Regions from separate parts of the Streptomyces sp. NPDC038213 genome, predicted to be linked through region 1. Evidence: riboswitches for the same ligand, from Rfam matches in the RefSeq annotation. Region 1 holds a riboswitch; the other holds the start of a gene.
The links. Region 1 has a riboswitch for glycine ahead of gcvT (glycine cleavage system aminomethyltransferase GcvT). Riboswitches for the same ligand answer to the same signal wherever they lie in the genome.

Region 1 (4,363 bases):
GTTGGCCTCGACGACCTCGCCCGTCACCGGGGCGTACAGGTCGCTGACCGACTTCGTGGACTCAAGCTCGCCGCAGGTCTCGCCGGCGGTCACGGTCTCGCCCACCTCGGGGAGCTGGGCGTAGACGACGTCACCGAGCGCGTTGGCCGCGAACTCGGTGATGCCGACCGTCGCGACGCCGTCCTCGGCGACCGACACCCACTCGTGCTCCTTGGTGTAGCGCAGCTGCTGGGGGTTGCTCATGACCTGATTCTCCTGGATGCGGGGGAGTGCGATGGGACAGAGGTGGTACGGGAGTCCTGCGGTGCGTCCGGGCCGGGCCCGATCGTCACTTCTGGCGCTTGTAGAACGGCAGGGCGACGACCTCGTACGGCTCATGCGTACCGCGGATGTCGACGCCGACGCCGGAGGTGCCCGCCTCGGCGTGGGCCGCGTCGACGTACGCCATGGCGATCGGCTTGCCCAGCGTCGGGGACGGCGCACCGGAGGTGACCTCGCCGATCACCTCGCCGCCGGCGACGACCGGGAAGCCGGCGCGCGGGACGCGGCGGCCCTCGGCGACCAGGCCGACCAGCTTGCGCGGCGGGTTCGTCGCGGCGCGCTCGGCGGCGGCCTCCAGGGCGGCGCGGCCCACGAAGTCCCCCTCCTTCTCGAACTTCACGACCCGGCCCAGACCCGCGTCGAACGGGGTCAGCGCGGTCGTCAGCTCGTGCCCGTACAGCGGCATGCCCGCCTCCAGGCGCAGGGTGTCGCGGCAGGACAGCCCGCAGGGCACCAGGCCGGCGGACTCGCCCGCCTTCGTGAGGGCCTCCCACAGCTGCACGGCGTGCTCCGGCTTCACGAAGAGCTCGAAGCCGTCCTCGCCGGTGTAGCCGGTACGGGCGATCAGCGCCGGGACCCCGGCGACGGTGCCCGGCAGGCCCGCGTAGTACTTCAGCCCGTCCAGGTCGGCGTCGGTCAGCCGGGCCAGGATGCCGGGGGACTCGGGGCCCTGCACGGCCAGCAGCGCGTACGCGTCGCGGTCGTCGCGGACCTCGGCGTCGAAGCCGGCGGCGCGCTCGGTCAGGGCGTCGAGGACGACCTGCGCGTTGGAGGCGTTCGCGACGACCATGTACTCGGTCTCGCCCAGGCGGTAGACGATCAGGTCGTCGAGGATGCCGCCGTCGGCCTGGCAGATGTGCGTGTAGCGGGCGCGGCCGACGCCGACCGTGGAGATGTTGCCGACCAGCGCGTAGTCCAGGAGCGCGACGGCCCCGGCGCCGGTCACGGTGATCTCGCCCATGTGGGAGAGGTCGAAGAGGCCGGCCCTGGTGCGGACGGCGTTGTGCTCGTCCCGCTCGCTGCCGTAGCGCAGCGGCATGTCCCAGCCCGCGAAATCGGTCATGGTCGCGCCGAGCGCGCGGTGGACGGCGTCCAGGGCGGTCAGACGGGGGGTGTTCGTCATAAGGCTGGCTCTCCAAGGCAGGTCCGCGACAGGGTGAGGACTTTCCTCCCCATCTGTCATCGGAACCTGAGAGGTTCATCACGACCGTACGTGTATACGGAAGCGACTTGCACCTTGGGTGGAGCCGGCGGTCCGTGACAACCGCACGCCTCGCTTTTCAGATGTGCCTCGCCCGCGCGGTACGGGGCCTGAGAGATTCAAGGGAGGGACTTGCTCCTTCGGCGTCCGACCGCGTCTCGTTATTCGGACAGCGGCGGAACTCTCCCGCGCGGATTCAAGCGGCCTTTATGCAGTTGGTCGTACGGCGTGGCGGGCACATCATTGCACGGGCGGAACCGGCCCGGAACCGTGGGCCGCGCATTACCGTCTCTTTACACGCCGTGGGCAAGGGTCCGGAGTGGCCCGACTAGGGGAGGCGAACGCTGTGCGGAGATTCGGAGCTCTGGCGGGTACGACCGGGGGAGCGGTACCCGCTGCCGGGGTCGCCGCGCCGGGGGCCGCCGCGGGGGTCCCGGCCCAGCCCGGCAGCCGCCACCGCGCGCGCCTGGCCGCCGTCCTGGAGCCCTCCCGGCGCGCCCGGGTGGAGGCCGTGGAGACAGGGGAGGCCGGCGTGACCGTGCGCGACCTCCGCGGCCGCGGGGGAAACAGCCCCGACCGGCTGGAATTCGCCGCCGGGGACGTGGTCGTGGTCTCCGGGCTCCCCGGCAGCGGCAAGAGCACGCTGATGAAGCGCGCCGTCGCCGGCGGCGGCATCGACTCCCAGGACGTGCGCGAGCAGTGGGAGCGCCGGATGCCCGCCCGGCTCCCGTACGCCCTCTACCGCCCCCTCGTCCGCCTCGCGCACTACGCCGGGCTGCGCCGCGCCCTGCGCTCCGGCGCGAGCGTCGTCGTGCACGACTGCGGCACCCAGCCCTGGGTGCGGGCCCTGCTCGCCCGCGCCGCCCGCCGCCGCGGCAGCTCCCTCCACCTGGTCCTCCTCGACGCCACCCCCGGCGAGGCCCTCGCCGGACAGGCCGCCCGCGGCCGCGGGGTCTCCGCCTACGCCTTCGCCCGGCACCGCAGCACGGCCGGGCGGCTGCTGACCGCCGCCGAGGCGGGCGCCCCGCCCGCCGGCTGCGCCTCCGTCGTCCTCCTCGACCGCCCGGCCGCCGCCGCCCTGCAATCCGTCGGCTTCGCACCCGGCCCCGCCGGGACCGCTTAGTGTCTACGCGTCGGCCGTGCGCGCCGGCAGGGCGGGAAGGGCGCGGGTGATCATGCAGGACGGGACGTACGCGGGCGGCTCCGACGGGTTCGGGGGCGGCGCGCCCGGTGCGGCGTACGGGGACGGGTACGGGCAGGCGTACGGGGACGGCGGCCCGGCAGGCCCCCCCGGCAGCACCTGGCCCGCCAACGAGCTCGAGGAGGCCCTCACCGCCTCCCTCGGCAACCCCGCCGCGGGCGGCCGCCTCCTGGAGGTCCTCGGCCGCAGCCAGGTGTGGGTCCCGCTGCCCGGGGGCGGCGGCCCGGACCGCCCCAGCCTGACCCTGCCCACCATGGACATCGGCGGCGCCGCCTTCGTGCCCGTCTACAGCTCCCAGCAGCAGTTCGTGCAGTGCGCCGGCGCCCACATGCCCTTCGCCGTGGCCCCCGCCGTCGAGTTCGCCCGCGGACTGCCGCCCCAGCTCGGCATCGCGGTCAACCCCGAGGGCGCCGTCGGCCTGCCCCTGCCCCCCGAGGCCGTGGCCGAGCTGTGCCGGGCCGGGCGCACCCCCCTCGACGGCCCCTCGACCGGCGGCCGCGTCCGGCTCTACGAGCCCGACTGGCAGGAGGACCCGGTGGACTTCCTGTCCGCCGCCGGCGAGGAGTTCCGCGCCACCGGCGTGGTCGCCTCGGCGCGCCGCTGCCTCGCCAGCATCGAGGGCGGCGAACCGGTGATGTTCATCGGCGTCCAGTTCACCGGCTGGGAGGACGCCGACAGCAACGCCCCCATGGAGGCCCTCTCCCGGGCCCTGGGCCGGATCCGGCCGCCCTGGCCGGTGAACCTGCTCCTCCTCGACGCGGCCCAGGATCCGGTCGCCGACTGGATGGCGGAACACGTCCGCCCCTTCTACCTGCCGTAGCCGCCCTTAAGCTGGTTACATTTCCTCGCCGACCCGCAGCGGCACCGTGCCGGCGCGACGGCCGGAACGCGCCGGGTACGCGGTGCGAAGTGTCGGAGTGACTGAAGAGGGGTACCGGGTGAGTGCGTCAGGCACGGCCGCGGCCGGCCAGGTCGAGCACATGCTGCGCCAGGTCACGCCCGGGCGCTACGAGAGCTACGAGGCCCTCCTGCAGGCCCTCGCCGACGGGCAGCTGTGGATGCTGCTCTGGCAGGGCCGCTCCGGATCCCCGGACGCCCAGTACGGCAGCATGGAGGTCGACGGCCTCGGCTACGCGCCCTGCGTGACCTCCCCGCAGGAGCTGGCCGCCAGCGGCTGGGGCCGCGGGTACGAGGTGCTCTCCGGCCGCGACGCGGCCCGCGCCCTCTACCCCGACCGCTGGGGCATCTGGCTGAATCCGCACGTCCAGGGCGGCGGGGTCGGCATCCCCTGGGCCGACCTGCGCCGCATCGCCACCGGGCTCGACCGGATGCCCGCCGGGCCGCTGCGCCTGTCGGAACCCGCCATCGAGCTCCCGCAGTTCTACGCCCTGCTCACCCAGCACGCGCACCGCACCCCGGCCGTCCGCTCCCTGCGGCGCGTCTGGGTGCAGCCCGCGCTCGGCACGGCGTACCTCGCCATCGGCCTCGACCTGTACGAGGGCTCTGCGGCGGCCGTGGAGTCCGCGCGGGCCATGATGCGCCAGGCCGTCGCGGCGGTCCCGGAGGGGCTGCCCGTGTCGACGGTCGCCATGGCCGACGAGCACGACCCGGTCGCCATGTGGCTGCGGGCCCAGGCGCGC
Region 2 (4,363 bases), on a different contig from region 1:
TGACCCGCTCCGAGACCCTGCGGGGGCCGACCGACGATCCCGCGGTGGTCCGGGAGGCGGCCGCGCGGCTGCTGGACTCGGTGGACACCACCGGCGGGGTGCGGCTGCTGGGCGTCGGGGTCTCGGGGCTGGCGGACTACACGCAGGAGGACCTCTTCGCGCAGGCGGCGGCGGGGGGCGGGGCGGACTCCGGGGCGCAGGAGGCCTCCGGGGGGTCCGGGACGGGAGGGAAGCCCGACACGGCCGCCCCGGCGCCCGGGGCGGGGCCGTCAGGGCTCGCCGGGGCCCCGGGCGGCCGGGACGGTGCCGGGGAGCAGGAGCCCGCCGCCGCGCCGGAGCGGCGCTGGGCGGCGGGCGGGGACGTCCGGCACGAGGAGTACGGGCCCGGCTGGGTGCAGGGCAGCGGGCTGGGGCGGGTCACGGTGCGCTTCGAGCAGCCGGGTTCGGCGCCCGGCCGGGTGCGCACCTTCGCGGTGGACGACCCCGGTCTGGCGCCCGCGGATCCGCTCCCGCTGGTGGGGGCGGCGCCGGATCAGCCCTCCCCGCGGGCCTCATCGGAGCCCAGGCGGCCGAAGTCGCGGTCGGGGGGCGGCGGGGCGGCCGGGGCGATATCGCCGGGGAGCGCCACGTCGAGGCCGTAGTGGTGGTAGAGCTGCAGTTCCTGTTCGGGGGAGAGGTGGCGGCCGACCCCGAAGTCGGGGGCGTCCTTGATCAGGGAGCGTTCGTAGGGCACCCGGAGGGTGTCGCCCACCAGCTCGCTGGGTTCCAGGGGCACGAAGGCGTCCCTGCCGAACAGCCCGGTGCGGACGGCCGCCCACTCGGGCTCGCCGGTCGCATCGTCGAGGTACACCTCGTCGACCGTGCCGATCTTGGTGCCGTTGCGGTCGAACGCCTTGCGGCCGATCAGGCTGCGCGGATCGATATCGGTCTGCACGGTCCCTCCATTTGGTCGCGGCTCCTCCGGTATGACTACGAAAGTGCATATTCGTGGAGGGGGCCACTCGAGGGAGCCCCAGGAACCTCGCTGGTAGGCTGGTGAACGGCTGCTGACCCTGTGCGGGAGAGTCCTCCGACCGAGCTCGTCATGAGTCGGCCGGTGGCGCCGAAGGAGCAAATCCTCCCCGGAATCTCTCAGGCAGACGTACCGCACGGACGAGGCCACTCTGGAAAGCAGGGGCGGGCGTCGGACCGGTGTGCCGGAACCCCTCCTCACCGACGGTGAAAGCCGGGACTCCACGGGCGACCCCCGGGAGGACCGGTGAAGCTCTCAGGTTGAGATGACAGAGGGGGAGGCCGTCTGGGTGCCCGCGCCGTGGCACCCCTCGCAGGTCGTGAGACCAGGAGGCCTTCGCCATGACCGCCCACCGTATTCCGCTCTCCCAGCTCGAGAGCGGCATCCCCTTCGAGCAGCGACACATCGGCCCCGACGCCGAGGCGCAGGCGAAGATGCTCGCCCAGGTCGGATACGGCTCGCTGGACGAGCTCACCGCCGCCGCGGTACCGGACGTGATCAAGACCGCGGAGGCCCTGAACCTCCCCGGCGCCCGTACCGAGGCCGAGGTCCTCGCCGAGCTGCGCACCCTCGCCGCCGGCAACCAGGTCCTGACCTCCATGATCGGCCTGGGCTACTACGGCACCTTCACGCCGCCGGTGATCCTGCGCAACGTCATGGAGAACCCGGCCTGGTACACGGCCTACACCCCGTACCAGCCCGAGATCTCCCAGGGCCGCCTCGAGGCCCTCCTCAACTTCCAGACCGTGGTCGCCGAGCTGACCGGCCTGCCCACCTCCGGCGCCTCGCTGCTGGACGAGGGCACCGCCGCCGCCGAGGCCATGACGCTGGCCCGCCGCGTCGGCAAGGTCAAGGGCGGGGTCTTCCTCGTCGACGCCGACGCCCTGCCGCAGACCATCGCCGTCATCGAGACCCGCGCCGAGCCCATCGGCATCGAGGTCGTCGTCGCCGACCTGTCCGCGGGCATCCCGGCCGAGGTCGCCGAGCGCGGTGTGTACGGCGTCCTGATCCAGTACCCGGGCGCCTCCGGCGCGGTCCGCGACATCAAGCCGCTGATCGACGAGGCCCACGGGCTCGGCGCGATCGTCACCGTCGCCGCCGACCTGCTCGCGCTGACCCTGCTCACCTCCCCGGGCGAGCTCGGCGCCGACATCGCCGTCGGCACCACCCAGCGCTTCGGCGTCCCGATGGGCTTCGGCGGCCCGCACGCCGGCTACATGGCCGTCCAGGACAAGCACGCCCGCTCCCTGCCCGGCCGCCTCGTCGGCGTCTCCGTCGACGTGGACGGCAACAAGGCCTACCGCCTGGCCCTCCAGACCCGCGAGCAGCACATCCGCCGCGAGAAGGCCACCAGCAACATCTGTACCGCGCAGGTGCTGCTCGCCGTCATGGCCGGCATGTACGCCGTCTACCACGGCCCCGACGGCCTGCGGACCATCGCGCGGCGCACCCACCGCTACGCCGTTATCCTGGCCGAGGGCCTGAAGGCCGGCGGCGTGGAGATCCTCCACGGCTCCTTCTTCGACACCCTCACCGCGCGCGTCCCGGGCCGGGCCGCCGAGGTCGTCGCCGCCGCCCGCGAGGGCGGGGTCAACCTGCACCTGGTCGACGCCGACCACGTCTCGGCCTCCTGCGACGAGACCACCCTGCGCGCCGACATCGAGGCCGTCTGGGCCGCCTTCGGTGTCAGCGCCGACCTCACCGACATCGATGCCCTCGACGCCTCCGTGGCGGAGGCCCTGCCCGAGGCGCTGCTGCGCACCGACGAGGTCCTCACCCACCCGGTCTTCCACCAGCACCGCTCCGAGACCGCGATGCTGCGCTACCTGCGCAAGCTCTCGGACAAGGACTACGCGCTGGACCGCGGCATGATCCCGCTGGGCTCCTGCACCATGAAGCTCAACGCGACCACCGAGATGGAGGCGGTGACCTGGCCCGAGTTCGGCCAGCTGCACCCCTTCGCCCCGGTCGACCAGGCCAAGGGCTACGTCCAGCTGATCAGCGAGCTGGAGGAACGTCTCTGCGAGGTCACCGGCTACGACAAGGTCTCGATCCAGCCGAACGCCGGCTCCCAGGGCGAGCTCGCCGGCCTCCTCGCCGTACGCGCCTACCACCGCGCCAACGGCGACCTCCAGCGCACCATCTGCCTCATCCCCTCCTCCGCGCACGGCACCAACGCCGCCAGCGCCGTCATGGCGGGCATGAAGGTCGTCGTCGTCAAGACCGCCGACGACGGCGAGGTGGACGCGGACGACCTGCGCGCCAAGATCGAGCAGTACCGCGACGAGCTCGCCGTGCTGATGATCACCTACCCGTCCACCCACGGCGTCTTCGAGGAGCACGTCGCGGACATCTGCGCCCAGGTCCACGAGGCCGGCGGCCAGGTGTACGTGGACGGCGCCAACCTCAACGCCCTGGTCGGCCTGGCCAAGCCCGGTCACTTCGGCGGCGACGTCTCGCACCTGAACCTGCACAAGACCTTCTGCATCCCGCACGGCGGCGGCGGCCCCGGCGTCGGCCCGGTCGCGGTGCGCTCGCACCTCGCCCCGTACCTGCCGAACCACCCGCTGCAGCCCACCGCGGGCCCGGAGACCGGTGTCGGCCCGATCTCGGCCGCCCCGTGGGGCTCGGCCGGCATCCTGCCGATCTCCTGGTCTTACGTGCGCCTGATGGGCGGCGAGGGCCTCAAGCGCGCCACGCAGGTGGCCGTGCTCGGCGCCAACTACATCGCCAAGCGCCTGGAGCCGCACTACCCGGTGCTCTACACCGGCCCCGGCGACCTGGTCGCGCACGAGTGCATCATCGACCTGCGCCCGCTCTCGAAGGAGACCGGCGTCAGCGTCGACGACATCGCCAAGCGCCTGATCGACTACGGCTTCCACGCCCCGACCATGTCCTTCCCGGTCGCCGGCACGCTCATGATCGAGCCCACCGAGTCCGAGGACCTCGCCGAGATCGACCGCTTCTGCGACGCGATGATCTCGATCCGCGCCGAGGTCGAGCGCGTGGCCGGGGGCGAGTGGCCGGCGGACGACAACCCGCTGCACAACGCCCCGCACACCGCGGCCGCGCTGGGCGGCGAGTGGACGCACCCGTACACCCGCGACGAGGCGGTCTTCCCGGCGGGCGTCGTCGCCGCCGAGAAGTACTGGCCGCCGGTGCGCCGCATCGACGGTGCCTACGGCGACCGCAACCTCGTCTGCTCCTGCCCGCCCCTGGACGAGTACGACGCCTGAGCGGTGCGCTGAGCAGGCGGCGCACTGAACACGCCCGAGGGGCCGGTACGGGATCGATTCCGTACCGGCCCCTCGGCCGTTTCGCGCTGCGGGCGGTCGCGGGCGGGTCTGTCAG

Region 2: it holds a riboswitch for glycine, as region 1 does, so the genes downstream of both, gcvP (aminomethyl-transferring glycine dehydrogenase) here and gcvT (glycine cleavage system aminomethyltransferase GcvT) in region 1, are expected to answer to the same signal.

The regions. Positions count from the first base shown of each region.
Region 1 is NZ_JBVJYM010000020.1:72,106-76,468, reverse strand. It holds gene gcvH (glycine cleavage system protein GcvH) at 1-243, opposite strand, end outside; gene gcvT (glycine cleavage system aminomethyltransferase GcvT) at 329-1,444, opposite strand; glycine riboswitch at 1,612-1,721, opposite strand; gene ACZ7JZ_RS24645 (AAA family ATPase) at 1,869-2,645, shown strand; gene ACZ7JZ_RS24640 (enhanced serine sensitivity protein SseB) at 2,692-3,543, shown strand; gene ACZ7JZ_RS24635 (enhanced serine sensitivity protein SseB C-terminal domain-containing protein) at 3,662-4,363, shown strand, end outside.
Region 2 is NZ_JBVJYM010000014.1:9,586-13,948, forward strand. It holds gene ACZ7JZ_RS20180 (DNA polymerase IV) at 1-641, shown strand, start outside; gene ACZ7JZ_RS20185 (PRC-barrel domain-containing protein) at 533-934, opposite strand; glycine riboswitch at 1,048-1,157, shown strand; gene gcvP (aminomethyl-transferring glycine dehydrogenase) at 1,354-4,248, shown strand; gene ACZ7JZ_RS20195 (DUF5999 family protein) at 4,360-4,363, opposite strand, start outside.